DNA from 3 places in the uncultured Zhongshania sp. genome. Region 2 is predicted to be linked to each of the others. Evidence: predicted binding sites of a transcription regulator. Region 2 holds the regulator's gene; each other region holds the start of a gene.
What was found. Region 2 encodes LexA, which represses DNA repair genes until DNA is damaged. Its sites were predicted from a motif close to ACTGTNTNTANANACAGT; they were not measured.
Positions count from the first base shown of each region.

Region 1: recA (recombinase RecA) is a predicted target of LexA. The motif match lies at 2,530-2,547, and genes of this name have one in related genera.
Region 3: AAC007_RS06980 (YebG family protein) is a predicted target of LexA. The motif match lies at 3,267-3,284, and genes of this name have one in related genera.

Region 1 is NZ_CAXBHN010000002.1:390,909-401,817, forward strand. Features, by position in the region: gene AAC007_RS04135 (pilus assembly protein TadG-related protein) at 1-85, shown strand, start outside; gene AAC007_RS04140 (PilT/PilU family type 4a pilus ATPase) at 167-1,324, shown strand; gene recA (recombinase RecA) at 1,436-2,464, opposite strand; gene AAC007_RS04150 (hypothetical protein) at 2,889-3,581, shown strand; gene mutS (DNA mismatch repair protein MutS) at 3,750-6,332, shown strand; gene fdxA (ferredoxin FdxA) at 6,483-6,806, shown strand; gene rpoS (RNA polymerase sigma factor RpoS) at 6,888-7,883, opposite strand; gene AAC007_RS04170 (peptidoglycan DD-metalloendopeptidase family protein) at 7,957-8,745, opposite strand; gene AAC007_RS04175 (DUF368 domain-containing protein) at 8,914-9,819, opposite strand; gene AAC007_RS04180 (protein-L-isoaspartate(D-aspartate) O-methyltransferase) at 9,884-10,525, opposite strand; gene AAC007_RS04185 (tRNA pseudouridine(13) synthase TruD) at 10,593-10,909, opposite strand, start outside.
Region 2 is NZ_CAXBHN010000007.1:19,957-30,865, reverse strand. Features, by position in the region: gene AAC007_RS08235 (glyceraldehyde-3-phosphate dehydrogenase) at 1-813, opposite strand, end outside; gene mfd (transcription-repair coupling factor) at 971-4,411, shown strand; gene AAC007_RS08225 (CsiV family protein) at 4,480-5,289, shown strand; gene AAC007_RS08220 (S-methyl-5'-thioinosine phosphorylase) at 5,283-6,026, opposite strand; gene AAC007_RS08215 (mechanosensitive ion channel family protein) at 6,019-7,137, opposite strand; gene AAC007_RS08210 (DUF6763 family protein) at 7,394-7,711, shown strand; gene lexA (transcriptional repressor LexA) at 7,890-8,492, shown strand; gene AAC007_RS08200 (hypothetical protein) at 8,497-8,913, shown strand; gene AAC007_RS08195 (hypothetical protein) at 8,938-9,204, opposite strand; gene AAC007_RS08190 (hypothetical protein) at 9,291-9,761, opposite strand; gene topA (type I DNA topoisomerase) at 9,804-10,909, opposite strand, start outside.
Region 3 is NZ_CAXBHN010000005.1:103,541-114,449, forward strand. Features, by position in the region: gene AAC007_RS06970 (bifunctional diguanylate cyclase/phosphodiesterase) at 1-392, shown strand, start outside; gene AAC007_RS06975 (hypothetical protein) at 393-3,170, opposite strand; gene AAC007_RS06980 (YebG family protein) at 3,328-3,615, shown strand; gene djlA (co-chaperone DjlA) at 3,646-4,428, opposite strand; gene glyQ (glycine--tRNA ligase subunit alpha) at 4,566-5,504, shown strand; gene glyS (glycine--tRNA ligase subunit beta) at 5,504-7,591, shown strand; gene AAC007_RS07000 (lysophospholipid acyltransferase family protein) at 7,684-8,409, shown strand; gene gyrB (DNA topoisomerase (ATP-hydrolyzing) subunit B) at 8,507-10,909, opposite strand, start outside.

The DNA.
Region 1 (10,909 bases), on a different contig from region 2:
GGATATTCTAGGGGCAGACTTAGCCGGCGCCGAAGTTGGCGCTGCCCTCACCTGTGAAAATGACAAAGTGAGATTAACAAATTAAAAGTACACTTCAATTCTATCATCTGTGAAAATGGCGTTAGCCTATAATGATAACGCCATAACAAATCGGTGATTGCAAAATATGACCTTTGATGAATTACTAACCCTTCTAGCCAAAAACGACGGTTCCGATTTATTTCTGAGCACCGGCGCGCCACCTTGCGCGAAGTTCCATGGCAAGTTGAAGCCGCTTCAAAAGGAACCATATCTACCTGGTGACATCAAGGCGGTAGCCTATTCGATTATGGATAGCGAGCAAATCATTGAGTTTGAGCAAGAATTAGAAATGAACTTGGCTTACCATATTCCGAGAGTCGGCCGTTTCCGTGTAAATATATTTAAGCAGCGAAATGAAATCTCGATAGTTGCGCGAAATATTGTCACCGAGATTCCCAACGTTGATGCATTGGGCCTGCCGCCAATATTAAAAGACGTCATTATGACGAAACGCGGTTTAGTCTTGTTCGTCGGTGCGACCGGCTCGGGTAAATCCACTTCACTTGCCGCGCTGATCGACCACCGCAACACCAACAGTAGCGGTCATATCATTACCATTGAAGATCCCATTGAGTTTCTTCATCGGCACAAACGCAGCATTATTAATCAACGCGAAATCGGGATGGACACCAGAAGTTTCCATCAGGCGTTGAAAAACACCCTGCGCCAAGCACCCGACGTTATTCTTATCGGCGAGATTCGCGACCGCGAAACCATGGAGCATGCTCTTGCTTTTGCGGAGACAGGACATCTTTGCATCTCTACCCTCCATGCCAATAACGCAAACCAGGCGCTAGATCGCATTATTAACTTCTTTCCGGAAGAGAGGCGTAATCAACTGCTACTCGACTTGTCCCTTAATTTAAAGTGCTTTGTTTCCCAGCGTTTGGTGCCCACGGAAGATGGTAAGCGCGCCGCCGCGATAGAAATACTGCTGGGCACGCCTACGGTTGCACAGGCAATCCACAAGGGCGAGATAGAAACCATCAAAGAAATAATGAGCAAATCCGAAAATTTAGGGATGCAAACCTTCGATTCCGCATTATTCAAACTCTACGAAAGCGGCAAAATATCCTTTGAAGACGCACTAAAGAATGCAGATTCTGCGAACAACCTACGTCTGCAAATAAAGCTTCGCAGTAGTCGTGGTATTCCAGAGGGAAGTGTCGAGGACGTCGCTAAAGAAGAAAAGCAAAACACCTTCTCGCTTAGCATTGAAACCGATGAAGAAGAGCAAAGCTAGAAGTGATTAGTCGGTAGATGTACTAAAGCTGGGTTAACAAACACAATGAGAAAGCAGCTTAGCGGCAAGACAAAATAACTCATAGCCATTTTGCTTTGCCGCTTAGCTGGCTTATTCAGCAGCCACTTCTTCCTGCACTTTCTTCGCCGTTGGCTTTGGCAGTAACTGCTCGCGAATATTCGCTTCAATTTCCGCAGCAGCTTCAGGATTTTCCGACAGGTATTTAGCGGCGTTTGCCTTGCCTTGACCGATCTTGTCGCCTTTATAGGCGTACCATGCGCCGGATTTATCTACTAAACCGAGCTTAACACCTAGATCGATTACCTCACCCATATGGTAGATGCCGCGACCATATAAGATTTGGAACTCAGCTTGCTTAAATGGTGGCGATACCTTGTTCTTCACCACTTTTACGCGAGTTTCATTACCAGTGACCTCTTCACCCTCTTTCACTGCGCCGATTCGGCGAATATCTAGGCGAACCGATGCGTAGAACTTGAGTGCGTTACCACCCGAGGTGGTCTCTGGGTTGCCAAACATAACACCAATTTTCATACGGATCTGGTTGATAAAGATAACCAGTGTATTGGTCTGCTTGATGCTGCCAGTTAATTTACGCAGGGCTTGAGACATTAAGCGCGCCTGCAAACCAACATGGGAGTCACCCATATCACCTTCGATTTCCGCTTTTGGCACCAAGGCCGCTACCGAGTCGATAACAATCACGTCAACCGAACCAGAACGCACCAGCATATCTGTAATTTCTAGAGCCTGCTCACCTGTGTCTGGCTGAGACACCAATAAGTCGTCCAGATTAACACCGAGTTTTTCGGCGTACTGCGGATCAAGTGCGTGCTCGGCATCGACTATGGCGACGGTTTTGCCCGCTTTTTGCGCTTCAGCCATAACTTGCAAACACAGGGTTGTTTTGCCTGATGATTCCGGTCCGTAGATCTCCACAATACGACCGTAGGGTAAACCGCCAATGCCGAGCGCGATATCAAGGCCCAAGGAACCCGTTGAAACCGAGGGCATCACTTCCCGTGAGCTGTCGCCCATTTTCATGATCGAACCCTTGCCAAACTGACGTTCAATCTGACCCAGCGCTGACTCCAGTGCTTTCTGTTTATTCGGATCCATGTGCTTTCTACCCTTTGTGGAGGTTGATATTAATTACGATGACCTAAATCTACATCCAGCCATACACTGTATATATGATCAGTATTATGCAAGCGCTTGTCAATGGCATAACGCAATTTCTTTCGCCGCCATCCACTTTAATGAACACAAGGCGCCAATTGCGGTATCCGCGCCCTAGCAGCTTGTAGATTTTCGTTTTCGAGGACGCCAATGCAAGCGGAAGGCCGCCCCGACAAAAACGGCCGAAATGAGGGAGTTTATACATCATAAATAACCGATTTGAGTCCGTTTTTAACCCAGCAGTGGCTACATCAACAAGCTGCTAGGAGACACATATTAACGCCTAGGTAATCGCCTGATAAGGAACTGTGCTAAAGTTCGCGTCCCAAAAAAATCACCTTTAATTAACTCACCGGCAAAACCTATGATTCCCTGGAAAAAACTTGGTATCGCGCAGATACCGAACAATGGCGGTGAATTACAATTATCGCAACGCGGAGAAGAGTTTTCGATACGCCTGTCAGGGGTGCGCGGTGAATTGATGAATAGCCGCATTTACAATTCAGAACAGGTACTAGCGGAGTTAGGCTGCGCCTTAATAAAGGAAAAAAGCGATGCGCATGTGTTGGTCGGCGGACTAGGCATGGGCTACACCCTCGCCGCGACCTTGCAAGCTGTCGCCGCTAGCGCACAGGTCACAGTGGCCGAACTTATTCCGGAAGTCGTTGAATGGAATAAGGGGCCTCTGGGTGATTGCGCACAAAACCCCCTGCGTGATCCCCGCACCAAGGTAGTTTTGGGCGACGTTGCCGAACTGCTTGAGAATCAACATGAGCAATACGATGCGATATTGCTAGACGTAGACAACGGCCCTGAAGGTCTCACCCACACCGATAATAATTGGCTGTATTCACAGCGCGGACTGGAATCCATCTCTAGGACTTTACGGCCAGAGGGAATGCTGGCAATTTGGTCAGCCGGCGCAGACAGCATGTTTGCGATTCGTCTTAAAAAAGCCCGTTTTAAGGTATCTATTCACACCGTTCGCGCGCGCCCCGGCAAGGGAAGTCGTCACACCATATTTCTCGCCCAAAAGCCTTGGCGGGCATCGGAGTAAATTTAGCAAACGAGGGCAATCAACGACGCCCTGCGTAGTGGTTTTATATTTGATTTGCTATCCTTGCGCTCTTTATTCAGCGCCATACATCCAGACAACGATATTCGATCTCAACATTTTTATACAACGTCGTTTAGCGCACAAACACACAGAGCATAAGCCACCGCTATGACCATTGACGCAAATATTAGCAGCGCCATAGATCCGGGCCACACGCCCATGATGCAGCAGTACCTAAAAATTAAAGCCGAACACCCCAACGAAATTGTGTTCTATCGTATGGGCGATTTTTACGAGCTTTTTTTTGACGACGCCAAACGTGCATCAGAACTTCTCGATATTACCTTAACCGCAAGAGGCAAATCAGGCGGCAAGCCCATACCAATGTGTGGCGTGCCCCACCACGCAGCAGAAGGCTATCTAGCCAAGCTCGTTAAAGGTGGTTGGTCAGTGGCCATTTGCGAGCAAATCGGCGACCCAGCAACCAGCAAAGGCCCTGTAGAACGCGCCGTCGCCCGAATCGTCACACCGGGTACAATTAGCGACGAAGCCTTATTAGATGAAAGAAAAGACGCCCTGCTGCTAGCGGCTTGTAATCTCGGCCAACAAATCGGCGTTGCCGTGTTAGATATGAGCAGCGGACGCTTCCACGTATTTGAAGTGCTCGGCCAAGCCGCTTTCCTAGGCGAACTGCAGCGCTTGCGCCCCGCAGAGCTGTTGATGTCTGACGATCTTGTTTTAGACGATATGCCCAAATTACCGGGACTGCGGCGCTTACCGCCATGGGAGTTCGATATTGACGCCGCCACCCGCGGCCTATGTCAGCATTTCGGGGTACAAGACCTCGCCGGGTTTGGTTGCGACACCTTAAGCCAGGGTATCGGCGCAGCGGGTTGCCTGCTGCAATACGTCAAAGACACCCAGCGCAGTGCGCTTCCCCACATCAATCAACTCAAACACGAGTCCCGCGATGATGCGGTGGCAATGGACGCCGCTACACGCCGCAACTTAGAACTTGATATCAATCTAGGCGGTGGTACTGAGAACACCCTCGCCTCGGTGTTTGACCGCTGCCAAACCGCGATGGGAAGCCGTTTGCTTCGCCGCTGGCTGCACCGCCCACTGCGCAATCAGTCCACTCTAAATGCGCGACAAAGTGGCGTTATTGGCCTTATTGAGGACTACCACTTTGAATCGGTACGAGACACACTAAAACAGATTGGCGACCTTGAGCGTATTTTATCGCGGGTGGCACTGCGCTCTGCGCGCCCCCGCGATCTATCGCGCTTGCAGCGCTCACTGGCGACACTGCCTTTACTGCAAAGTCAGCTAAAGCCCTTCGACATTCCCTACCTAATTAATTTGCGAAACGAAGTGAGTGAATTTCCGGCACTCGACGACCTGCTGGCCCGCGCAGTAGCAGAAAATCCGCCAATGGTGTTGAGGGATGGTGGCGTTATCGCTGAAGGCTACGACAGCGAACTGGACGAATTGCGCAGCTTGAGTAGCGACGCCGGTGAATTTCTATTAGCGATGGAGCGCCGAGAGCGCGAAAAAACTGGACTCAGCACCCTTAAAGTTGGCTATAACCGCGTACACGGCTACTACATAGAAATAAGCAAACTGCAGGCGGCGCAAGCGCCTGTCGAGTATATCCGCAGACAAACACTCAAAAATGCCGAGCGCTTTATTACGCCAGAATTAAAAACCTTTGAAGACAAAGCCCTCAGCAGTAAAAGCCGGGCACTGGCGCGGGAAAAACATCTTTATGAGTTACTCCTGGACGCGGTCAACGCCGAATTAAATGCGCTGCAAGTTTGCTCGCAGGCACTGTGCGAACTAGACGTCATTGCCAACCTTGCAGAGCGTGCGGTGCAGTTAGAGCTTTGCCGGCCACAATTTTGCAACGAGCCTATATTAGATATCGAGCAGGGTCGTCACCCCGTTGTCGAAAGCGTGCTCGACGACCCGTTTATTGCCAACGACCTAAAACTCGCCGAAGACCGACGCACACTCATTATTACTGGCCCGAATATGGGCGGTAAATCGACCTATATGCGTCAGACAGCATTGATTGTACTGCTAGCTCACATCGGCAGTTTTGTACCTGCAAAAGCCGTCAAACTGAGCTTGGTGGATCAGATATTCACCCGTATAGGTTCCTCTGACGACCTCGCCGGCGGACGCTCGACGTTTATGGTGGAAATGACCGAAACCGCAAATATCCTGCACAATGCAACGGATAAAAGCTTAATCCTGATGGACGAAATAGGTCGCGGCACCAGCACCTTTGACGGCCTATCGCTCGCCTGGGCCTGCGCCATAGACCTAGCTGACCGCGTCCAGGGCTTTACACTATTCGCCACCCATTACTTCGAACTCACCGTATTACCAGAAACCTACCCCAAGGCCGCGAATGTCCACCTTGGCGTAACCGAACACAATGACCATATTGTCTTTCTACACCGTGTTGAAGAGGGCCCTGCCAACCGAAGCTATGGTTTACAGGTCGCTAAACTCGCTGGCATTCCCGCCAATGTGGTTCGCGCCGCTAAAATCAAACTGCAAGAGCTCGAGAATCAAGCCATCGGCCACGGCCAGCTAGTCACCGCGGGGCCTCAAACAGATTTATTTGCCATGCCAACCGCAGAGCACCCTATTATTGAGGCATTAGACGAAATTGACCCCGATAGCCTGAGCCCTCGCCAAGCCCATGAATTACTGTATGCCTTAAAGGCTAAGCTGTCTTAAAACGCGAATTAAATGACTAAGGGGTAAAAACGATTAGGCACATATAAATTATTGTTAAGACTTAGGCTATACCGATTTTTTTCACTGGTGTTACAATACGCCGCTCAAAGAATTACCACCCAAGTCAGGATTAAAAGGGGCTGACCAGAAATGACTTTTGTTGTAGGCGAAGATTGCATCAAGTGCAAACATACAGATTGTGTTGAGGTTTGTCCGGTAGACTGTTTTTACGAAGGCCCGAACTTCCTCGTAATTCATCCTGACGAGTGTATTGACTGCGCATTGTGCGAACCAGAATGTCCGGTAAATGCCATATTTTCTGAAGACGAGCTGCCAGATGACCAGCAAGTATTCTTAGAATTGAACGCAGAACTTGCGGAAGTGTGGCCAAACATCACCGAGATGAAAACGCCTCCTGCCGACGCAGAGGACTGGGCTGGCAAACCCGACAAGCTTCAATACCTTGAGCGCTAAGCATCGCCAAGGCCATTGATAGAACTAAAAAAGCCCGCAATAGCGGGCTTTTTTAGTTCTGCGTACTCTATTCACTGAAGACTAATTAAAGTCCTCTGCAAACAGCGAAGCGGCACTGAGACCATTCGCCTCAAAAAGCACTCGCATACTTTTTAACGCCTCTACCTGAATTTGTCTTACGCGCTCGCGCGTTAAGCCAATTTCACGTCCGACCTCTTCCAGCGTCGACGATTCATGCCCCCGTAAGCCGAACCGGCGAACGACCACTTCGCGCTGCTTTACACTCAACTCGTCAAGCCATTCATCAATACTGCTAGACAAATCTTCGCCCTGCAAAATATCACTGGGATTTAAAGCTTGCGTATCGGCGATCGTATCAAGCAAAACCTGATCGGAATCTTGAGCTAGGGGCACATCTACGGAGCCAACTCGATCCTTAAGCCCGCATAAGCGTTTTGCCTCAGACACCGGACGATCAAGGGCTTCAGCCATCTCTTCAGGCGATGGCATGTGATCTAGCTTTTGAGTGAGCTCTCGCTCCGCCCGCAAATAGCTATTCAGCTCTTTCACTACGTGAATCGGTAAGCGAATGGTTCTTGTCTGATTCATGATCGCCCGTTCAATGGTTTGCCTTATCCACCATGTGGCGTAGGTAGAAAAGCGAAAACCACGCTCCGGATCAAATTTCTCTACCGCACGAATTAAGCCGAGATTACCCTCCTCAACTAAGTCGAGAAGACTCAAACCACGGTTTAGGTATCGTCGGGAAATTTTTACAACCAGCCGCAGATTACTTTCAATCATGCGTTTGCGACCGGCCTGATCGCCTTTGCGCGCAAGACGCGCGAAATGGACCTCCTCTTCGGCGCTTAACAGCGGCGAAAATCCAATTTCACTGAGGTACATCTGCGTTGCATCAAGATCTGTGCTCTGCCTTCGAGCGCGAGGGGATTTAGTGGCTTTTGCAGCCTTTTTTACCGGGGGTTCTGCAATAAAGTCATCGCTACTTGCATCTTCATTATTTGGTATTTCAATTAAACTAGAACGATAATTATTACTTTCTTCATATACCCGCATCGTCGAATCCTTATTTTCGTTTTATTGCTCGACTTGGGTGAAACTTAAGACAATCTCCTGATCGTAATGGCGTTCAGCGCCTAGGAAGCAGTCTCAAAGGATCAACCGGTTTTCCGTCTATACGAACTTCAAAATGTACTTTTGGCGAATCTGTCCCGCTATCACCTAGCTCTGCGATAACCGCACCCGCCTTTACGCTGTCTCCCTCTTTGACTAATAAACGTCGGTTGTGCCCATAAGCACTTAAATAGCGATCAGAGTGTTTGAGAATTAATAGATTGCCATAACCTACTAAACCACTTCCCGAATACACCACCACGCCTGCCTTTGCTGCACGTACAGGCTCACCAATTTTGCCTTTAATATCAATACCTTTATGCTCTTGCCCGGTCGCCACAAAAGATCGAACCAGGGGACCTGAAATCGGCCAGCGCCAAGCCTCGCCAGAATCCAAAACCGCCGGGGTTGATTTAATTGCAGGTTTTGGAATGGGCACTTTTGCCGCCGCAACAGGCTTACTTGGCGTCACACGCGCCTTGCTAGTGGATGGCTTGTTTTTCGTTGGCGCCGGCTTGGCTGCAGCAGCAATGACTCGCGTACTTTCTTGAAGTACCAAGGCTTGACCGGGATAAATTGTATAAGGCGGAGCCAATTTGTTAGCAGTCGCTAACCCTTTAACATTGAATCCGTAACGCCATGCAATTGAAAAAAGCGTATCGCCAGCACTCACAACATAATACGGAGGTGGACGCTCAGAGGGATTATAACGATCAGAAACAGGCGCAGAACCGCCACTTGTAGTGCAAGCTGTAACACTTAAAACCAAGGTGATTATGCCGAAAAAATATCTCAGCATAGCCATCGTGTATCCGTCTTTATAAGCACAAAAATAAGCCTTTTTTGCTAAAGAAGTAACACTAAACTCACATCAAATAATGTGTACTCATACTACGATAAGCCGCCGCCGTGGCTCCCTGATTACTAAAAGTACTTTCAAAAGCACGTAATAGAAAAAAACAGTCTTAAAATATCAATCGTTTTTCGCTATTTTCTCCACAACTAAGACTAAAAACACCCCGGCCACAGCGATTAGCGACGATGCCAACAATTTCGGATCAGCAGTATGGGCATATTCCCAAGGCAAAACATTCTGCCAACCAGGCGCTAGCGACTCAGCCAATAATTGCCCTTGCGCATCGAGCTTCCAAGGCCAAATTATCGTCAATGAGCCCAGCAGTATTCCCGTCAAAGAAGCCAACAACTGCGGTCGATGGTGATGCATCAACCACGACAGCAAGCGAACAAATAACATTAGTCCGACAGCACAACCCGCCATAAAGCTCAGTAGCGACACTATATCAAATTGCTTAATTGCACCGATCACCGGCTCGTACATATCCAGCAGCAGTAGAATAAAACTACCTGATATTCCCGGCAAAATCATTGCGCATATCGCTAAAGCACCCGATAAAAACAAGGACAACGGTGTTGCGGCAATTTCTGCAGGGCGAATCTCACCGATCACAACAGCAAATACAATACCGAAGAGCAACCAGCCTATGTGTCGGCTACTTTGCGGTATTTGGCGAAAAACGATGAGAGCCGAAGCGAGAATCAAACCAAAGAATAGTGCAGCTAATGGCAGAGGATGCTCTTCCAAACCGTAGGAAATCACGCGCGCTAGAGACGCCACACTCACGGCAATTCCCAACACTAAGCTCAGCAGAAACCCACCGTTGATATATTCCCAACACGCGAGCGGGCCAGATTTAAACAGGAGTTTAAGTGCTTGCAGATTACATGCTTTAAGGCTCTCAATCAGCTGGTCATAGATACCTGTAATAAACGCAACCGTACCACCAGAAACACCTGGCACTACATCAGCGGCGCCCATTGCGATACCGCGAACAAATACGCCTAGAGAAAACCCCTTCATCAAACGTCCTTTTTAACTACCAGCTAAGTTTTAATCAATTTACACAACAACTTCACGCAACAAATTAAGCAACCACAACGCCCGCTACCATGGGCACAAATAACACTGGCTCAATTAGCTGCTCTTTAATACCATCTTCGGTTTTGTCGTATACATATAAGGATTGCTGTTTACCCACTGGTCCAACCGGTATTACCAAACGCCCTCCCATTGCCAATTGCTCCAACAATTCCGCGGGCACCTGTTCCGGCGCCGCCGCAGAGAGTATGGCGTCAAACGGGCCGCGATCTTTCCAACCCATACCGCCATCGGCGTGACGCAAATGCACATTGTGTAAGCCGAGTTGGCGCAGACGCTGCCGCGCCTTTTCTTGTAAGGGTCGAATACGTTCTACGCTAAACACCCGCTCTACCATTTGGGCGAGAATCGCGGTTTGATAACCTGACCCAGTCCCCACTTCTAACACACGGGTTCGAGGTCCGTTTGCGAGGAGTAACTCCGTCATGCGAGCAACAATATAAGGCTGAGAAAGGGTTTGCTGAAAGCCTATCGGCAGAGAGCTGTCTTCGTAGGCACGGTGCGACAGGGCTTCATCAAGAAAAATATGGCGGGGAGTCCCCCGTATCACATTCAATACGGCCTTGTCGGTAATCCCTTGTTCTGTCAAACGCTCGATCAAACGATCTCGCGTTCGCTGAGACGTCATCCCTATGCCTTGCAAATTTAAAATTGTCACCGTGTCTTCTCAATAAACATCAGAGCCGAAAAAGCCCCTAGTAATGGATTAATTCTCGCACAAGCGCGGTAGCGAAACAGCCCCTAGGTAGTGAAAATGCTAGTTCTATGGACTGCTTATCGATTTGCTGCCACTGCAAGTCTTTTGGAACGGTTCGCAGAGCGCGTCGCTCCATCGTTAAATTATTCTTCAGTAGGCCCGCACATAGATCGGCAAATTCGCCAAACACCTTTTCTTCAAGCTGCGCGACAGCACCACTCACAGCGACCTTACTCGCGCTGCCATAAAGTGGCCCACTGGGGTGAATATCGCCTTCGCTTAGGCGCTGAACTATGTCAGCATCTATTTCTGCCA
Region 2 (10,909 bases):
TTTACCAGGCGCAGTCAAAATAACTTTTGAAATACCAGGACAGGCCAAGTGTACTGACAAACCCTCTGAGTCACGCCACTTACCCGTATTATCAACGAGAATGGCGTCGTTAATGCCATATTGGGTGTAATCCACCTCAGACGGGGAGTTAGAGTAAATAACCTTAACCTCAACACCGTTAGCAACAAACGACTGACGATCTTCGTCAACACGAATAGTGCCGTTAAATGGGCCGTGCACCGAATCGCGGCGCAGCAAGCTAACGCGCTTAACTAGATCGTTTTCAGCACCACCGTGACGAACAACAACCGCCTTAAGGCGCAGGTTTTCACCGCCGCCCGCTTTCTCTATTAAGAGGCGCGCCACTAGGCGACCAATACGACCGAAGCCATACAGGACAACATCGCGAGCCGGGCGAACAGGCTCCTTAGCGCCGCCAATCAAACCTGCGACTTGGCTGCGAACAAACTCTTCTACAGATTGACCTGCAGGCTTACCGGTTTCTTCGTAAGCAGCAGCGATACGGCCAGCGTCGATATGCGCTGTACCCAAGTCCAAGGTAGCCAATGCCTGAATGACAGGAAAGGTTTCAAATTCAGATAGTTCGTTTTGCTCTACCTGACGCACAAAGCGGTGCGCTTGCATAATATCCAGAACCGAAAGGTTAACCAGATTCTTTCCATAGATGTAGGTCTTAACGTTATTGGCGCGGTACAACTTACCAATCAGGGGAATCATCCCCTCTGCTAATGCTTCACGTTCTTTCCAGTCGGCGAAGTAATCATCAGGACGCTCACGTCTTCTTTCAGTCACGGCAGATACCCTTTGCTTACGGGGGGAGAAATTGAGCGCGTATTATCTTTATTACTGCCCCTGAGTTCAACTGCCGAAGCGCCGCGAAGCAATGTAATAACTACCATTTGCAGGTTACAATGCCCTGCTGACCCGCTGAAGAAGTCGAATTTTGCCTGTGATCGCATTACCATCCATCGTAAAACCGCCCAAAGGTGGCGCCCTTCACTGGGGCCAAATTCCCATTGCCAGCCACGGCTTACTGGCCGCAGAGCTAGCAAGCTCGCTCGATGCGCCGGTTTTACTACTCACAGCAGATACCGCCTCGGCTTACCAGCTAGAACAAAACATGCAGTTTTTCGCAGAGGGGCTGCCAGTAAAATTGCTGCCCGACTGGGAAACGCTGCCCTACGATAATTTTTCTCCCCATGAAGACATTGTTTCGGAACGCCTGCGGACTCTAAGCGAACTTACCACCATGCGACGCGGCATTTTGGTGGCGCCGATCAGCACATTAATGCAACGCATTGCTCCACCGGACTACGTCAGCAAGCACAGCTTGATTCTCAATGTCGGTCAAACCCTCGACATTGACAGCTTCCGCCAACAATTAGAAAAAAGCGGCTACCGCCACGTCGACACCGTCTACCAACACGGGGAGTACGCCAGTCGCGGTGCGATTATCGATATTTTCCCGATGGGTAGCGAATCACCTTACCGCATAGACTTGCTCGACGAAGAAATCGACAGTCTGCGCAGCTTCGACCCTGAAACACAGCGCGGCATTGAGTCGGTCAAGCACATCAACTTGCTGCCAGGCAAAGAATTACCCCTGGATGAAGACGGCATCACCCTCTTCCGCCGCAATTGGCACGAGCGTTTTAATGTTGACCACCGCAAATGCCCTATCTACCAAGATGTCAGCGACGGCATTGCCCCAGCCGGCATCGAGTACTACCTGCCCTTGTTTTTCAAGCAAACCGGCACCCTCTTCGACTATCTCCCCGCCAATAGCTGGCTGCTTAGCAGCGCGGGCATAGAAGGCGCTGCCGAACATTATTGGCAAGACATCCAGCAGCGCTACGAGCAGCGCATAGGCGATATACGACGGCCGGTACTGCCACCCGCCACCGTATTCCAAACTGTGCCTGAAATTTTTTCAAGACTAAAAGACTATCCACGCGTGACCATTAGCGAGGCAACACTGCCGGATTCCGCAGGCAGCTATAATTTTGCCATCGACTCCTCGCCACCACTCAACATCGACAGCAAACAAGACGACCCAATCGCCGCGCTAAGAGAATACTGCCGCGACCGCCGCGTTCTATTTTGCGCAGAATCAGCTGGCCGGCGCGAAGCACTTATCGATTTATTGACCAGGCATAAGCTCAAACCTAAGCCGGTCAGCGGTTGGCGCGAATTTACGACGGGTAGCGACAGCATTAATATCACTATCGCACCGCTCGACGAAGGCATTTCGGGCAGCGCCACCAAACCCTTTGCACTGATTGCCGAATCCCAGCTATTCGGCAAGCGGGTATCGCAAAGTCGGCGACGCAAAAAGGCCAGTAACACCGCAGAAAATGTGGTTAAAAATCTGGCGGAATTGCGCGTTGGTGCTCCAGTTGTTCACGCCGACCACGGTGTCGGTCGCTATTTGGGCCTGCAAACTTTAATTATCGACAATCAAGCCAATGAGTTTTTAAGCCTTGAATACGCCGATGGCGCCAAATTATATGTGCCGGTGACATCACTACAGCTGATTAGTCGCTATAGCGGCGCTGATGACGAGCTCGCCCCGCTCCATCGCTTAGGCACCGACCAGTGGAGCAAAGCAAAACGCAAAGCGGCCGAGAAAATTAGAGACGTGGCCGCCGAACTGCTCGATATTTACGCGCGCCGAGAGGCCCGCCAAGGGCGCTCGTTCGAGCTGAGCGATGAGGACTACTACGAATTTGCCAACGCCTTCCCCTTTGAAGAAACGCCGGATCAGCAAACCGCCATCGAAGCCGTTATCGCTGATTTAAAATCGATCAAACCAATGGACAGATTGGTCTGCGGCGATGTGGGCTTCGGTAAAACCGAAGTCGCCGTGCGGGCCGCCTTTGTCGCCGTGCAAAATAATACCCAGGTTGCCATTCTGGTCCCTACCACCCTCTTGGCCCAGCAGCACTTTGAATCTTTCCGCGATCGCTTCGCCGAACTGCCCGTAAATATCGAAGTGCTATCGCGGTTTCGCAGTGCAGCAGAACAGAAAGCGGTTATCGCCGACCTTGCGGCAGGCAAAGTCGATATATTGATTGGCACCCACAAGTTGCTCGGCAACGATATTGTCTACAAAAATCTCGGCTTAGTGATCATTGATGAAGAGCATCGCTTTGGTGTTCGCCAGAAAGAAGCGCTAAAAAACATTCGCGCAGAAGTCGATGTGCTTACCCTCACAGCGACCCCCATTCCCCGCACCCTGAACATGTCGATGGCGGGCATTCGCGACTTATCGATTATTGCCACACCACCGGCACGCCGGCTGTCGGTAAAAACCTTTGTGCGAGAATCAGATCCGGCACTTATCAAGGAATCTATCCTGCGGGAAATATTGCGCGGTGGTCAGGTGTATTACCTGCACAATGAAGTCAAAACCATTGAGAAAGTCGCACGAGATTTACAAGAAATGATTCCCGAGTTGCGCATTGGCATTGGTCACGGCCAAATGCGCGAGCGCGAACTCGAACAAGTCATGAGCGACTTTTACCACAAACGCCACAACGTATTGGTGTGCTCGACTATTATAGAAACCGGTATCGACGTACCCAATGCCAATACCATTATTATTGATCGCGCTGACAAATTTGGCTTAGCACAGCTGCATCAATTGCGCGGGCGAGTCGGTCGCTCTCACCACCAAGCCTATGCCTACTTATTAACCCCGCCCGCCAAACAATTAACCGGCGATGCCGAAAAGCGCTTAACGGCAATTAGCGAAGCCGATGATCTTGGTGCGGGCTTTACACTTGCCACCCAAGACATGGAAATCCGCGGTGCCGGCGAGCTACTGGGTGAAGGCCAAAGCGGGCAGATACACACCATTGGTTTTACCTTGTACATGGACATGCTCGACCGCGCAGTGCGAGCCATTAAAGTCGGCAAGAAAATTAACTTAGAAAATAGCGACGAAGACCATATAGAAGTTAACTTGCGACTACCCGCACTGATACCCGACGACTACCTGCCAGATGTGCAAAGCCGACTCATGCTGTATAAACGTATTGCCGGCGCGACCAGCAGTAACGCCCTTAGAGAGCTGCAAGTAGAAATGATAGACCGTTTTGGCCTGCTGCCCAATCAGGTGAAAAACTTATTCCGCTGCGGCGAACTGCGGCTGCAGGCCGTTGAGTTAGGTCTAAGTAAAATAGAAGCATCCGCCGGTGGCGGTCGTATAGAGTTTGCAGAAAACACCCGTGTAGAACCGCTAAGTTTGGTTAAAATGGTACAGTCAGCACCAGCGACGTATCAGCTCGACGGCGCAACCGCCCTTAAATTTAAACACGCTATGGAAGAGCCCCAGCAACGTTTCGATTTTATCGAAGCCTTATTGGCAAAACTGGCACCAAGTCGCTAGAACTGAGATAGTCTTCCCTGAAAAAGTAGATCGTCACCGAGTGACAAGAAAACAGAGACATTGCGATTATGACCACACCTTCTCGACGCCACATTGACTGCCGCCCTTTGCGCGCATTACTGGCCGTTTTTGTGCTCACCTTCAGTGGCGTCGCACTAAGTCAAAATGACAATCGCTTCCACATCGACCTCGTCGTATTTGCCAATAACGAACAAGCTAGCCTTTATGAAGAGGACTGGCCAGACAATCTCCACCTGCGCTACCCGCGCAACTGGACTCGTATCTCTAGCAGCGCAAGCTCTCCGCAAAAAGTCGACTATATGGATCCGGAGTTTGCCCAAACTCTGCGATCGCTGCGTCTCTCTTCCCGCTACAAGCTGCTACTTCAAACAAGCTGGCAGCAAGATTTGACCGCACGTAAAAAATCACCCGCGATACTCATTCAAGGCGGCAAACAAAGCGGCAATCACTACGAGCTTGAGGGTTATATTCGCGTCGCAGTTGAACGCTATCTGCACCTGGATACCAACTTGTGGCTGAGCAGTTTTGGCAATCGCGGAGGAAACTATTACCTACCCCGCCAGCCCTTGAGCTTTGATGAACCTGAAGAAGAGTCCGGATTTGTCGATGAAAGTTTTGAATCGAGCCCTGAGTACGCGGAATTTTTAAAACAGAATCCCGGTTACTCGCCACAAAGGAGTCAAACGCAAGCCCAGAGTGGCGACTCGCCAATCGATCGCATTGTGGTGATGAAGCAAGAGAGGCGGATGCGTAGCAACGAGCTACATTTTATCGATCACCCGCGCTTTGGCGTCATTATTAAAGTCTCTAAGATAAGTGCTGAGCAAGCTAGCGGTGAGGAAAACGCGGCTCAATAGGCCGCGATACAATGCGCTAGAATTGATTTTACCTGCAGCATGCCGGTATCAATAACAGTCTGAATATCTTCCATGGTAATGATGTTATCGCTCAAGCCAGCGCCTGGATTTACCACCAGCGCCACAGAGGCGTACTCGATGCCCGCCTCACGCGCCAAACTTGCCTCAGGCATCGCCGTCATACCCACAATGTCGTTACCATCGCGCGCCAAACGAATGATCTCGGCAGCGGTCTCTAAACGCGGCCCTTGGGTCACGGCGTACACACCATAATCTTCAAATGCGATATCCGCATCCACTGCGGCGTTGGCCAATCGCGAGCGCAAATCCTGGCTATAGGGATAACTGAAATCGATGTGCTCTACCTTGCCATTACTACCGTCGAAAAAGGTATGCTCACGCCCCCATGTGTAATCATTGATTTGATTGGGAATGGCAATAACTCCCGTTACGAATCTCTCGCTAATACCACCCACTGCATTCACTGACACCAAGGCGTCAACTCCTGCTTGCTTCAAGGCCGCTATATTTGCACGATAATTAATCGCGTGCGGTGGAATTTGGTGGCCCTTGCCGTGGCGAGCCAAAAACAAAAACTCCGCCCCCTCGTAACGAATACGCTGCAGCAAAGCGCTGGGGGCGCCGTACTCTGTCTCCACCGCTGTTTCATCGAGCACTTCGGCACCCGGCCAGTCACACAAACCCGTGCCTCCGATTACCGCAATTGTTTTACTCATTAACTTGCTCCGTGTTGCGCTCTTGCGCGCGTTCAATGGAAATAGGATCGAGCTTCACGGTGGTCGTTGGGAATGCCACATCAGCACCCACACCGTGGATGATATCGAGAATCTTCAGCAAGACATCTTGCTTGATCTCGTGATATTCAACCCATTTTGTCGTTTTGGTAAAGGTGTAAATAAAGAAATCCAAAGACGAGGCATTGTATTGGTTAAAATTAACAATCAGCGTCCGGCCTAAATCGATGTCCGCGTGATCCTCAAGCATGGCTCGCACTTGGGTAATAATTTCAGGTAGCACTGCCGCATCTTGATAGCGCACGCCGATCGTTTCATGAATTCGACGATTCAACATTCGCGAGGGGTTTTCTACTGAAATTTGCGAAAAGGTAGCATTTGGCACATAGAGCGGACGCTGATCAAAGGTCCGAATACGCGTTTGCCGCCAGCCGATATTCTCAACCGTGCCCTCTATATTCTTATCTGGTGAACGCACCCAGTCTCCCACAGAAAAAGGGCGATCTAAATACACCATCAATCCGCCAAAAAAATTCGCCAGCAAATCTTTTGCAGCAAAACCAACCGCGATGCCGCCTATCCCACCAAACGCCAGCACACCGGAAATACTATATCCGAGGTTTTGTAACACCATTAGTGACGCCACAATAATAACCGCAGATCGCACCAGCTTACCCAGCGCCATTACCGTCGTTTGATCGATCGGCTCGTCCTGTGTAGTGTACTCATCAGACAGCAATCGTCTCTCAACCTGTCTAACCAAGGACACTAGGAACCACGCCAGAATCACTACAACCCCCACCGCACGCAGGGAATCTAAGGCCGAAAACACCTCGGCGTCAGTGGATTCGCCAATTACCTCCAGCACGTGGCTGCCGCCCACAGCCCAGATCATAAGAAGTGCCGGACGCCTAGAGGCCTCTAGCAAAGCGTCATCCCAAAGATTATGAGTTTTTTCAAACTTCTTAGTGAGATGCGCAACTAATCGCCCCAAAATCAAGTTCAGGGCCAATAAAATAAGTACCAGCACAAACACTTCGCCCAGCCAGGGGTATTCTTCTGGCTGAAAATTTGTCCACCACTGCTCCAGCATTGGGGCATCCTCATTACACTGCTATACAATTTCATTTCTAAACGACACGCGCTTAGACAAATGAACCATAAAAATCAAATAAGAAACTGCAAAATTGCATCAGAAAATTCAGCTATGCGCCTGAATCTAAAGCTAATTATATTGAAGACTGAGAAAGAACCCCAGCGCGACACCAAACTAGCCGTGAAAAATACCTACTAGACAGCGATTTGTTAAGTGTTAGTTTGGGAATCGTATATCAACGGAGGCAAAAATCATGGCGACTATAAGACCCCAAGTTGGTTATTGGTACAAGGATATTGAGTCCGGCCAATTATTTGAAGTCGTCGCTGTCGACGACGATAGCGACTCAGTGGAAGCCCAGCTAATCGATGGTGAACTATGCCAATACGATTTGGACAGCTGGGATCAACTCAATTTAGATATCGTCGAAGAACCGGAAGATTGGCGAAACGCCTTTGAACTAAGCGACGATGATTACCGTTTTCTAGATGACACCATGGTACCGGAAAGTTGGAACCCCTTGTCTGAGATTGAATCAGATATCGTTAACGGCATTACCGACGAATACTAGTACCGCCGCGATCGTCGCAGACCAAGCCTCCAGCTTACACCCTCCTTTTTTTAACCTGCTACTGCAGGTTTTTTTCTTATATCTACCCTCCTATTTGCTAAATCCACAAATGCTATTGCCATCCAAATAATACTGTATATAATGACAGTTACTGTATAAGTAACCAGATGCCAAATTTATGGAAAAGCTGACCGCCAGACAAAGTGAAGTTCTGCAATTGATTAAAGATCATATCGGCGAAACTGGCTACCCGCCGACTCGGGCAGACATCGCCAGAGAACTTGGTTTCAAGTCACCCAATGCCGCAGAAGAACATCTCAAAGCCCTTGCACGCAAAGGCGCAATAGAGATCATCGCCGGTGCTTCACGCGGTATTCGCCTCCCTGAAAGCTTGGGTCTACCCATCATTGGCCGAGTTGCAGCCGGCAACCCCATTCTCGCCGAAGCGCATATCGAAGATTACTGCGATATGCCCGGCTCTATTTTCTCGCCCAGCGCGGACTACTTTCTCCGAGTCAAAGGCGACAGCATGATCAATGCTGGCATCTTTGACGACGACCTACTCGCGGTCCATCGCACGACGAATGTCCGCAATGGTCAAATCGTGGTTGCGCGGATTGGGGATGAAGTCACGGTAAAACGCTTTCAACAGCAAAAAAGTAAATTTCATATATCGCTGATTGCTGAAAATCCAGATTACGCACCGATTGACGTAGATTTACGAGAGCAAGAGTTTGCGATCGAAGGCCTAAGTGTCGGTGTTTTGCGCCGCGGGAGTTAATACTATGTCTTGTCTAGAACAAATGCCCCTACATTACACCCCCGCTACTGAAGCGAGCGGCAGCCAAGTTACCGAGATCACTATGCGCAGCGACGCACACTTATCTCGCCCCATGCTTGCGGCCATGATGATTGAATTAAGCAGTAATGCTGATCAACGCTGGTTGTGCTGGGTTGCAGACCGACCTTTAAAGCCACTGCTAAGTGCGGACAGCCATCTACAGGGTCAAAAAATTCTGCAGGTGGTGTCTAATAGTAAGCGCGACTTGAGCGAAATTGGGATTAGAGCACTGGAGCGCGGTAAAAGTCACACCGTCGCCATTATGCTTGATAGACCGCTGAGAGATGATGAAAGACAGGCCTTAGAAGCGGCTGCCCTCGCTGGATCTGCGGAGTGCCTTGTTATCTTTATGCAGTCTTAAAGTCCGAGACCTTTACTGAAGCCGTTAATGGACGATCTTAGTATCTGACTGTAGATCGTCTTCATCATCAATATCATCCTCGTCCACAAAGCCGTCGTCACCCGCTGACATCGCGGCAGCTTCGATGCCTGCTTGTACCATAGCGCGCGCAACATCTAGCACCGACCCCACAATGTGCTCGCGGGTCTCTTTTGAGAATTTGATCGTCACCAAGGGGTTTTCATCGCCTTCTGATCGCTGTAAGACAATATCTCCATTGGCAAGCTCGACGAGTTCTAAATATGACAGCACTAAAATATCCTTGATATTACCAACGCCAACGCGGCGCTTTTGTTCACTCTATTGTAGCAAATCCGCCCAGCCTGACGCCAACCGCATCAATACTCCATTAAGGTCGCACGGTGTCTAGCGATCACCGATTTCAATTCTGCAAGGCAATCTGCAAAATCTAATTCAATGCGCTCCATGCGGACTGCATCAGTGGCAATAAGACCCGACGGCGATGAGGCTGTGGTTTGCAAAAACGGATAATCGACTAAGGACTTAAGCCACGTAGAATGCACTTCGCGATCGGCCAACTCCAAAATCTCTGGGGGAAGCTCCGCTGAAGTAAATGAACTGGCGTTAAAATGCCCTGCTGGCACACGCAAGCCAAACTTAGGCTGTTGCTCAAGGAGGTCCGCCAAGTGACACTGGTAGGCCAGTAAAAGCTGCCAAATCAGTGATTCAGCAGTGGCGCGATGAAAATGCCCGCCCCACTCAGACTTGTCTGTCGTCTCTAGTTGCGCGAGGTATTGTTCGGCAAAATAAATGTGTAGATTACTCTGCCCGCGAAAACTTTCTTTCATTGTTACCCCAGCCCGTTGAGCCCAAGCATCGCCGCTAACATCTTATTTAGCGGCCTTGGCTTTTTTAGCTGCTTTTTCACGCACAACCCACTTACCATTTTCATAGAAAGCAGCCCAACCAGATGGCTTGCCATCCACTTCGGTCTGCACATACTGCTCTTTAGTTTTGCGGCTGTAGCGAATAACCGTGTCGTTCCCTTGTTTGTCTTTCACCGGCGCATCGAAAAGAAATGCGTATTTCTCATCAACAAGATCACGAACCGGTAAAATCTCTTTTACCAACGGCGCACGGGTTTCACGATTGCGCGGGAAACCACTGGCGGCAAGAAATAGACCGGACGCGCCATCGCGCAAAATATAGTGGTCGTCAACCTTCTCACACTTCAGATCCGGCATCGGTACAGGGTCCATTTTCGGTGGCGCTGCTTCGCCACTGCGCAGCAATTTACGCGTGTTTTTGCACTCCTCGCCGGTACAGCCAAAATATTTCCCAAAGCGCCCGGTTTTTAATTGCATATCGGCACCGCACTTATCGCACTCGATAAGCGGCCCCTCATAGCCCTTAACTTTAAAGCTTCCCTCTTCAATTTCGTGGCCTGAACAATCGGGGTTATTACCGCAAATATGCAGCTTGCGCGAGGCATCAATGACATAGCTATCCATCGCGGTATTACACAATTTACAGCGTTTTTTACTGCGCAGTAATTTAGATTCCGCTTCGTCGTCATCGTTGTCGATACTGACAAAATCATCGCCAGACACTAAGTTTATAGTCTGTTTGCATCGCTCTTTCGGGGGCAGTGCATAGCCTGAACAACCTAAGAATACACCGGTACTCGCGGTGCGAATTTGCATATCGCGACCGCAATTTGGGCACGGAATATCAGTGCCAGTCGGCGTGTTTTGACGCATTCCCGCGTCACTGGCCTCAGCGGCTTCAAGCGTCTTGCGAAAATCGACGTAGAATTCATTGAGCAGCAATTTCCAGTTCTTATCGCCAGAAGCTACCGCATCCAGCAACTCTTCCATACGCGCAGTGAAGCTGTAATCGAGAAGATTACTAAAGCTTTCAACTAAGCGGTCGGTGACGATATCGCCCATTTTTTCCGCATAGAAACGCCGATTCTCAACTTTTACGTAACCGCGAT
Region 3 (10,909 bases), on a different contig from region 2:
TAAATGACACGCCGGAAATTCGCGATACATTTGCGCAACTTAAAAATTTAGGGGTTCATTTATCGCTCGATGATTTTGGTACCGGCTACGCCTCGCTAAGCTATCTAAAACGCTATCCATTCGACACATTAAAAATTGACCGCAGCTTTGTTCACGACATCGACAGCTGCAATGACAGTGTGACCCTTACCAATGCGATCATTGCCATGGGCCACAGTTTTAATATGACGGTAATTGCGGAGGGCGTGGAAAACCTAAATCAGCGCCGCATCCTGCGTGAGCGGCACTGCGATATGATTCAGGGCTTCCTCTATTCGCCGCCGCTGCCCGCGGAGCAATTTGTGTCTTGGGCAACACGCTACGCCGAAATACAACGCACGCAACACGTCTAATTATAGCGATGGAAGTAGCGCAGGCTGGTCCTTCCAGACTTCCGGTACCTCACATATGGGCAAGGCTTTCTCGCCTTCTTGTATCCAAATTGGTGCTGAGACCGCTACCGGTCTCTCACCGTCAAACACCCGAATAAATGCATATTTTAAGTCCGAGCTATATTTTAAATTCATTCGCCACTCTGTACCTGTAGAGCTAGCCAGTACGGTATTGCGTGGCCCCACCAACTCAAACCGCGGCGCGCTTACATCACTACTGTTTATGTTAAGGGTAATACTGACGGCAAGTTCACTAGCAAGTACTCGGCGCAGCCGTGACCCCATTGGCTGCCCATCAATACTGTAATCTAGACGAAGCGTATTGTAGTTCTGCGCTACCGCATAAAAGCGCCGAGCTAACATAGCCTCGCGAAGATCATCACGATGTCGAGATCGCGCAATCAATACCGTTTTTGGAAGATCGGCGTCGCCCCAGCGCGTGTCATGATGATCTTCGGAACCCACCGGAGCCAAGTACCAACCTTTATCCAAAGCGTAACTCAACCAACTACCCGCTGGCCCATCGCTATCGTACTCACTCCCTTTGCCAAACACTTCAATACCCACCGTGCGAAAGTCTGCGGCTTTAACATAGCGGAAATCATTAAAGGCAAAGCCCGGATCGCCACCCAAGTTTTCCGCGATACTTTCTATCGCGTCTTCCCGTCCAGGGTGATTAAAACTAATCAATCCGTCAGAGCCGCCACCAAACTGAGCAGGATAGCTAAACCATTCCCAGAACCTCGCCATAGTAAGCAAGTACCCTGGTCCTGTTTTAGCGTTAATAATATTCCGCGAAAAAAACACATTGGCATGGCCAAACCTATCGGATGTCCACTCAAACCCACGGAAGGCGGTAAACTGATCATCGCTAGCGGCCAAAGCTTGCTCTTGGGTGGCTCGCCACTTTACAAAAGCATCACCGCGGTTATTCGCATCTACAAAAATTAAGCAATCCAAAATTCGTTCCGGTGGGCAATCACCACGGCCAGTCGTCAGTGGAAGCCCGATATTGTCTGAATGGTCTGAACTACCGGCAAAATCTAAGTCCTTTGCTTTAACGCGTGCAAATACATCTGCGGGACGCGTGAAATAGGTTCCATCTGAATACGCCGTGTGCTCATGCAAGGCCCCGATATAGTGCTCATAACTGCGCCCGTCAAATGCGGGATTGCAACTTCCTGCCGAGTCTTCCTCGCCGAGCTGTTCTAAAACATAGCTAGGATCCGCTAGGCTCGCGAATGCTTTACCGCAGGTTTCTGGACTAGGTGTATCAATACACGCCAAAACAGCGGGACCGGCAATCTTAGTGAAAATACATTCGCTGCTGGTGGGGTCAATAGCACAGGCACTGAAGGAATCTGGGTTCAACACAGGCGCCAACGGTGACAGGGGACAGCCAATTTGAAACGGCGCGGACAGACAAGATACAAGGTTAGCTTGCGGCTTTTGAGTAGCAACGCCCTGAAAACTGACTTCACGCCTTACCGTCTCGCGACCATCACTTACGGCGAGCTCCAGCTTGAAAATATAGGGGTCGGAAAAGCTTGGTAAAATTGCGCTGGCGCGACCATTCACCCCCTGTGTAATGGAGATTAACGGCCGCTCCGCCTCGACAAGCTGGCGCCAGTGATAACTTAAGTTATTACCATCCACATCTTGCGCGCTAGCTACCAAAGCAACGGACTCGCCACTGTAGGCAACACCAGGGTCAACATAGGCCTCAGCTATTTCTGGCGCGGTATTTACAACCGCGCGAACAGAGATAAATACGCTATCGCTGCTACTTCCGTTTTTATCATCCGTCGCCGTCAGGCGTATTTCTAGCGCGCTATCCTCACTTACATTTGGAGTCCGCAGTGATGGCGTAAGCGTATCCGCCATATCGATAATAAGATGATCATACGGCGCTAAAGCTTGCCACCGAACACGGCTAATCTCGCCGTCGCCATCGCTTGCACTACCCGTAAGAACAACGACGGTGTTCGCGTCAACGCCAATATCCACGCCGGCATCAACCACCGGCAACGCGTTTACAATGGTGTCGAATACCGTAATTTTAATGTCATCAAACCCAATGAACCCCGCACTATCTTTAGCGGAAACACGAAATACAAATGTGAGAGTCGAGTCGGTCTGTGGCAGCAGTATTTTTAAAGTATCCTGATCTGCAGCCCCAATGATATCGACGGAAGGTCCAGACTGCTGCTGCCATTGAATTGACCGAATACTTCGTCCTCCTTGAGCGGATGTCACAACGCCCAAGGTAAGGACGGCTCCTTCGTCAGTATTTAGATCTACCCCAGCATCGACAAATGGCCTTTTACGTTCGTCACCCGCGGGATAAACCACTACCAATTTCGTTGCCGCTTGAGCCTCTTGCCCGTCCAAATGACGCTCTAAACTAAAGTTCAGCTCTATAGGCTGGTCAGCCTCCGGCGCACGATAAGTTAAGCGATCTCGGCTCACGGTCACATCGTCATCGCTTAATTGACTGCGATCAAATTGCCAATGCCAACTACCCGATTGACTACCTGCGCCTGGTTCAGCCCGCAGAGTATTGATAGCACCAGATGCAACTTCACTAGCACTTGCTATAGATAAACTCGGACTTGGGTTCTCATTGTTTGAGTCAACGGCAACGGGGCTCGCAACTCGAGAAACACTATCACCACCACAAGCACTTATTAACAGGCTTGGCAGCAGTATGAATAAAACCCCTACATAATACTTAGACATGACACGTAGCTCCCTCGGACTTCCGCGTGAGGGTATAGAAACGCTGTGACAATATTATTAATTCCTCGTACTTATGTATTGAGCCTTGCAAGAAAAGCTGTATTTATATACAGTGCACAGCAGAGTTAATATCTTAAAAAATCAAACGAGGTGAAATATGGCGGTAGTAGCCAAGTGGATGTGCGATAGGGACAACAGTATGTTTGACAACAAAAAAGATGCCGACGCCTACGACAAAATGTTGGAGTTAGCAGAGGGTTTCAGTGCATTACTGCAACAACATATTCCCGACGTTGATGAAACCAAAGCTGAAGAATTTGGCATTTTCCTCGCCAAAAACAAAGAAGCTATTATGCAAGCCTGCAAGGGTAGGGTAGAGGCACTCGAGGAAATAGACTCGCAAACCGTCGATAATGTGCGCCCTTTGTCAGCCCAAGCCAGCTAATTGTAAGCTGACCAGAAAGGCTGAATCTCATCAGGAGCCGCGACTTTTCTTAATTAAGTCGTAGGCTGCCTGAATTTCCTGTGCCTTCTCCGTTGCAATTTTTAACATATCTTCAGGAACACCTTTAGCAATTAGCTTATCTGGGTGGTGCTGACTCATTAGCTTGCGATAGGCGCGCTTTAGCTCCGCATCGGATATGGACTCCTCAACACCGATAGCTTGATATGCCTTCTTAAGCTCTAAACCGCTGTTACTTTGAGCGGAACCGCCGCTATGAAACTGACGCTGCGCCATAACCATATCTATTAGGCGCTGAAACTCGGCAGCCGGCATACCCAAGTACTTTGCCACTAAGGTAACGATATCCCGCTCAGCGCTTGCCATCTCGCCGTCTGCCAGCGCCATGGTCAACAACGCCTCGAGCAACATTTGGCGAAGCAAGGTCTGACTTTTTGCCACCTGCATAAAATCAGACATCTGCGGCTCTAATTTAAAACTACTGTCACTGCCCTCTTTGAACTTATTAATTGCATCCTGGCGACGAGCACCTGTTAAACCCAGCTGGCTGATAATTGCTTCAGCCTGCGCAACCTCCGATTCGCACACTCGGCCATCGGCCTTTGCTATATGACCCATGACACGAAACACGGTGTCGAAAAAAACGCCTTGTACACGCTCGCGCTCGGCACCGTAATTAAAGCGCATCGCCTGACCTAAGCCACGGTCAAAAAATGTCCCTACGACAAATCCTAGGAGTGCTAGCAGAGGGCCACCGACCATAAAACCCAAAATCGCACCGATTATTTTCGCCATTCCACCCTGTCTCCCGCATATATGAACGCCGATAATAGCAAGTCCACCGCTACTACGACCAGAAACCACCTAAGTCTTAACGCAGCCGCTATCAAATCTGTATAATTCACCTCTTTATTTATTTCGTGGGGAAGGCCGTGAGTAAGGCAGACGTCAGCACCTTTCAGGGGCTAATTTTGGCATTGCAACAATATTGGGCGGAGCAGGGCTGTGTGCTACTTCAACCGCTCGACATGGAGGTTGGTGCAGGCACCTTCCACCCAGCCACGTTTTTGCGCGCTATTGGCCCAGAGACTTGGAATGCCGCCTACGTCCAGCCTTGCCGCAGACCCACCGACGGTCGCTACGGCACCAACCCCAATCGTCTGCAACACTATTATCAGTTTCAGGTCATCATGAAACCGTCGCCCAGCAATATCCAGGATCTATATTTAGAATCCTTAAAAATGCTTGGTATCGACCCAGAAGTTCACGACATCCGTTTTGTAGAAGACAACTGGGAGTCGCCAACCTTGGGCGCCTGGGGCCTAGGCTGGGAGGTCTGGCTAAACGGCATGGAAGTTACCCAGTTCACATACTTCCAACAAGTCGGTGGCTTAGAGTGCTACCCAGTTAGCGGCGAAATCACCTATGGCCTGGAACGAATTGCAATGTATCTGCAGGGCGTTGACAGTATTTACGATTTGGTCTGGACAAAGGGGCCTGCTGGCAACGTCAGCTACGGTGACGTGTTTCATCAGAACGAAGTTGAAATGTCGCACTTTAATTTTGAAGAGGCCGACGTCAGCCAGCTGTTCGCCCAATTTGATCATTGCGAAAAGGAAAGTGAGCGCCTTATCGAAAAGGGACTGCCGCTACCCGCTTACGAAATGGTGATGAAGGCGTCGCACGCATTTAATTTACTCGATGCGAGGCACGCCATTTCTGTAACGGAGCGACAACGCTTCATCCTGCGCGTTAGAAGCTTAGCTCGCGCGGTAGCACAAGCTTATTTCAACGCTCGCGAAGCCCTCGGTTTTCCCTTGGCGCCGGAAAATTTACGCGCAGAATTCGCCGCCGCAAAGGAGAGTAAATAATGACTGCCCATCGCGATTTACTCATTGAAGTCGGCACCGAAGAATTACCACCAAAAGCCTTAAAGACTTTGTCGGCTGCATTCACCAATAGCATCAGTTCGCAGCTTTCGAATCAGGCAATAAATTTTTCTGCCGCAAAAAGTTATGCCAGTCCGCGCCGACTTGCCGTACTACTATCTGATGTAGCTGAGACCTCCCCAGATAAAGAATTAGAAATTTGGGGCCCGCCGGTGAAGGTCGCTTTTGACGATGCAGGCAATGCAACCAATGCCGCGATAGCATTTGCAAAGAAGAATGCCATCGACATTGATGAACTCAGCAAGCACGTCGCTAACGACGGCAAGCAAGAAAAGCTGTGCTACCGCGTTACCGCAAAAGGCGCGAACACCGCAGACCTTATTGCGAGTGTTATCGATACCGCCTTAAACTCGCTGCCGATAGCAAAACGCATGCGCTGGGGCTCATCGCGCACAGAATTCGTGCGGCCAATACAGTGGCTCGCTATCGTTTTTGGTGAAGAGCCCTTAGAGAAAGATATTTTTAATTTAATATCCTCAAATATTACCCGTGGCCACCGTTTCCACTGCAACAAAGAATTACGCATAAGCTCTGCAAATCAGTATGAAACCATTCTGAAAGAGCAGGGCAGTGTTATCGCCGACTTCCAGGTTCGCCAAGATATTATTCGCAGTCAAATTACTGAGCTGGGAAAAACACTCGGCGGTAACACAGTGATTAGCGATGATCTTCTCGATGAAGTAAGTGCGTTAGTAGAATGGCCGGTAGCATTGGCTGGTAGTTTTGAAGAACGCTTTCTTAAAGTACCCGCTGAAGCGTTAATTTCCTCAATGAAAGAGCATCAGAAATACTTTCATGTTGTCGATTCTAACAGCAAGCTTATGCCGCACTTTATCACAGTGTCCAACATCGAAAGTCGCGAGCCTCAAAAGGTGATTGATGGCAACGAACGAGTTATACGCCCACGGCTAAGCGATGCCGCTTTTTTCTTTGAGACCGACTGCAAAACGAGTTTAGAAAAGCAGCGCGAAAAACTGCGCGCGATCGTGTTCCAAGATAAGTTGGGCACCATCTATGACAAAACCTGCCGCGTCGCTGAATTGAGCGTCGATATAGCAAAACTCATTGGCGCCAATCCAGAAGCGGCAAAGCGCGCAGCAGAGCTATCGAAAAGTGATCTCGTGACCGACATGGTACTCGAGTTCGATGATATGCAGGGTATTGCCGGATATTACTATGCGCAAAACGACGGTGAAGCAGAGGATGTGTCACTGAGCATGAACGAGCAATATATGCCGCGTTTTGCCGGTGATAGCCTGCCAACAACTGTCACCGGAACCGTCCTCGCACTAGCTGATCGACTTGACACAATATCTGGCATTTTTGGTATTGGGCAAATACCGAGCGGATCAAAAGATCCCTTTGCATTGCGTCGCGCCTCACTAGGTGTACTGCGTATCATTGTTGAAAAAGGTCTCAACTTGGATCTTGCTCATTTAGTTGATCTAGCCATCGCAAAGCACGGTAAGTTCGCCAGTGATTCAAAGTTAAAGGCCACTGTTGTTACTTACATTATTGATCGCTTACGCGCCGGCTACGAAGACCAGGGCATATCGGCAGAAGTGTTCTTGTCAGTGAGTGCTAAGCAACTAAGTCAACCGCTCGACATAGACAAACGTATTAATGCGGTACACACCTTTAATCAACTGCCAGAGGCCGCTGCGCTTGCTGCTGCCAACAAGCGGGTATCTAATATACTCGCTAAAGCCGATGGTGAAATCGCAGACACTATAAACTCTGATTTACTAGTCGAGGCTGCGGAGTCGACACTTGCGGCGCAATTGCTACTGCAACAAAACAAGGTTTTACCTTTGTTTGCTGCAGGCGACTACGAAGGTGGCTTGAAGTCTTTGGCGTCGCTACAGACTAGTGTGGATGCCTTCTTTGACCAGGTCATGGTCAACGCAGACGATGATGGATTGCGTAAGAACCGCCTCGCCTTACTCAAGCAACTTCAGGGGCTATTCCTAGAAGTGGCGGATATTTCTTTATTAGTTGTAGGTAAATGATTTTCCTCCCTCACTAAAAATGGGGGAGGGGTGGTAAATAGTTATCTTGCGGTGGGCATAAAACTCACCGCAACACCAAACGAGAATCGGGAATGGCCTTTATTGTAAACAGCATATTAACAATCCGCTCTGTGCTTTTTTTTACGGGCTACGCCTTAATCACCGTTTTTATTTGCACTACTGGCTTGCTGTTCACCTCATTCCTGCCCTTTCATGTTCGCGGACGTTATTTTGTTTTAGGCAACGCAGCAATTATTCTTTGGCTGAGAATATGCTGCGGCGTGAAAACGGAGGTGCGAGGCAAGCTACCATCAACAGTGCCTTACGTGGCCATGGCAAAGCATCAAAGCCAGTGGGAAACATTCTACTTACAGTGGTTTTTATTCCCTGTTGCTACTGTGGTAAAACGCGAACTCTTTAGCATTCCTTTCTTCGGTTGGGCCTTAAGAATGATGAATGCAATTGGTATCGATCGCAGTAATCCGCGCGCAGCGATTAGACAGACTATGGAGCAAGGTCTATCGAGGCTGCGAAATAACTATAACGTGCTTATCTTTCCCGAGGGAACACGGACGCCTGTTGGCGTTCGGGGAAAATATGCCCGCAGTGGTGCTGGCATAGCTATAGAGGCAGGGGTTCCGGTATTGCCAATCGCCCACAACGGCGGGAAATTATGGCCGGCGAGGGGACTTAGAATAAAACCTGGTACGGTGATACTTGTGATCGGAGATGCAATACCTACTGCCGGTCGAGAAAGTAAAGAATTAAGCTTAGAGGTAGAAAACTGGATAGAGGCTCAATGCGAACTAATTCAGTAATTCACTAAACCCCGCCCCCTATTAGAATACGTTTACCGGATTGCGTTTAACTACTTGAGAGCGGAGTGGCCTCCGCCTCAAGAGTTAATAGCGGTTTCTAGACGTCTAAGTTTGCAACTTTAAGCGCATTGGTTTCAATAAATTCACGACGGGGTTCAACATGATCACCCATTAATGTTGTGAATATTTGATCCGCTGCGACCGCATCTTCAATCGTTACCCTCAGCATACGGCGCGCTTCGGGGTCCATTGTCGTTTCCCATAGCTGCTCTGGGTTCATTTCACCCAAGCCTTTATAGCGCTGTACATTAAATCCGCGTTCTGCCTGTTGCATAAGCCACGTAATTACCTCCGAGAAATCACTGACTTCTTGAACCCTCTCACCGCGCTTAATATATGCACCATCCTCTAGCAAACCTTGTAGGCTTTGCCCAAGCGCCACTATCGTTTGGTAGTCAACAGACTTAAAGAAATCACGCCCGAACTGATAGTGATCACTCACTCCGTGGGAAATAATATCAATAGCCGGGAGGAATAAATGCAGCTCAGGATCTTCAACAATACGCACATCGTAACGATGCTGGGCATCACGCTGCTCAAGCTCAACGGTGACTTCAGCCAAGCGCTCAGCCCATTTTGCAACCGCAGCCTTATCTGCTAACTCGTCTGCACTTAATACCGGCATATACGTTAGTTCGCGTAAAACGCCTGCGGGATATAGACGAGATAGGCGAGTAATAATACTTTCCACACGACGATATTGAACTATCAGCTCTTCTAAACCCGCACCGCCAATGGGCGCGGCATCAGGATTAACATATAGCGCTGCGCCGTCTAACGCCGATTGGGTTAGGTAATTGGCAAGCGCCGGCTCATCCTTTAAATACTGATGCTGTTTACCGCGGCCTATTTTGTAAAGTGGTGGTTGGGCAATAAATATATGGCCGTTTTCGATAAGCTCTGGCATCTGCCGGAAAAAAAATGTGAGCAGCAGGGTACGGATATGCGACCCATCGACGTCCGCATCCGTCATGATGATAATACTGTGATAGCGCAGTTTTTCTACGTTGAACTCATCCTTACCAATACCGCAACCCAAGGCGGTTACAATGGTTCCTACTTCGACCGACGAAATCATTTTATCGAAGCGGGCTTTCTCAACATTCAGAATTTTACCTTTTAGAGGCAATATTGCTTGGGTCCGACGATCTCGACCCTGTTTGGCCGAGCCACCCGCAGAATCACCCTCGACGAGGTATATTTCGGAAAGAGCGGGGTCTTTTTCTTGGCAATCTGCCAACTTACCTGGCAAACCAGCAATATCCAAGGCACCCTTACGACGAGTCATTTCCCGCGCTTTTCGGGCAGCTTCACGGGCGCGGGCGGCATCGAGCATTTTTTGGACAATTTGTTTCGCCTCATTTGGGCTTTCCATAAGGAAGTCGCCAAACTTCGCGCTCATTGCCTGCTCAACAATCGCTTTCACTTCACTAGAAACCAGCTTATCTTTGGTCTGCGAGGAAAACTTAGGATCCGGTACCTTCACAGACACCACGGCGGTCAAACCTTCACGCGCATCATCACCGGTGGTCGATATTTTGGCCTTTTTCGCCAAACCTTCCTTTTCGATGTAGTTGTTTAGATTCCGCGTTAAGCCAGCTCGGAACCCTGCCAAATGGGTACCGCCATCCCGCTGCGGAATATTGTTGGTGTAGCAGTATAGATTCTCTTGGAAACCATCATTCCACTGCAATGCCACTTCAACAACCACACCTTCACTCTCCGTGGTGAAGTGGAACACCTTGTTAACTGGCGTCTTGTTGGTATTCAAGTACTCAACGAATGCACTTAAACCACCTTCATAGCAGTAGTTCTCTTTCTCGCCGTTGCGCTCGTCAAGAAGCTCGATCTTAATACCCGAGTTTAAGAAAGCCAGTTCGCGGATACGCTTAGCCAAGTAATCAAAGTGAAATTCAATATTAGTAAAGGTTTCAGCCGAAGGCTTAAAGCGAATCTCGGTGCCCGTACGCTCGGTATCACCGATTATTGCCAGGGGCGCTTGCGGTACGCCGTGCTTGTAGATTTGTTCATGGACTTTACCCCCACGTCTTATAGTCAGGCATAGCTCCTCAGATAGCGCATTAACCACAGAAACCCCCACACCGTGGAGACCACCGGACACTTTGTAGGTGTTGTCATCAAACTTGCCGCCCGCGTGCAATACAGTCATGATGACTTCCGCAGCGGTAACGCCTTCATCATGCATTTCCGTTGGTATACCACGGCCGTCATCTGACACAGAGACAGACTCATCTGCGTGAATAACTACCTGTATCTTGCTGCAGTGACCGGCGAGTGCTTCATCTATAGAGTTATCGACTACCTCAAACACCATGTGGTGCAGGCCTGAGCCATCATCAGTATCACCAATATACATACCGGGTCTTTTCCGGACGGCATCTAGTCCCTTCAAAACCTTAATACTTGAGGAATCGTAAGC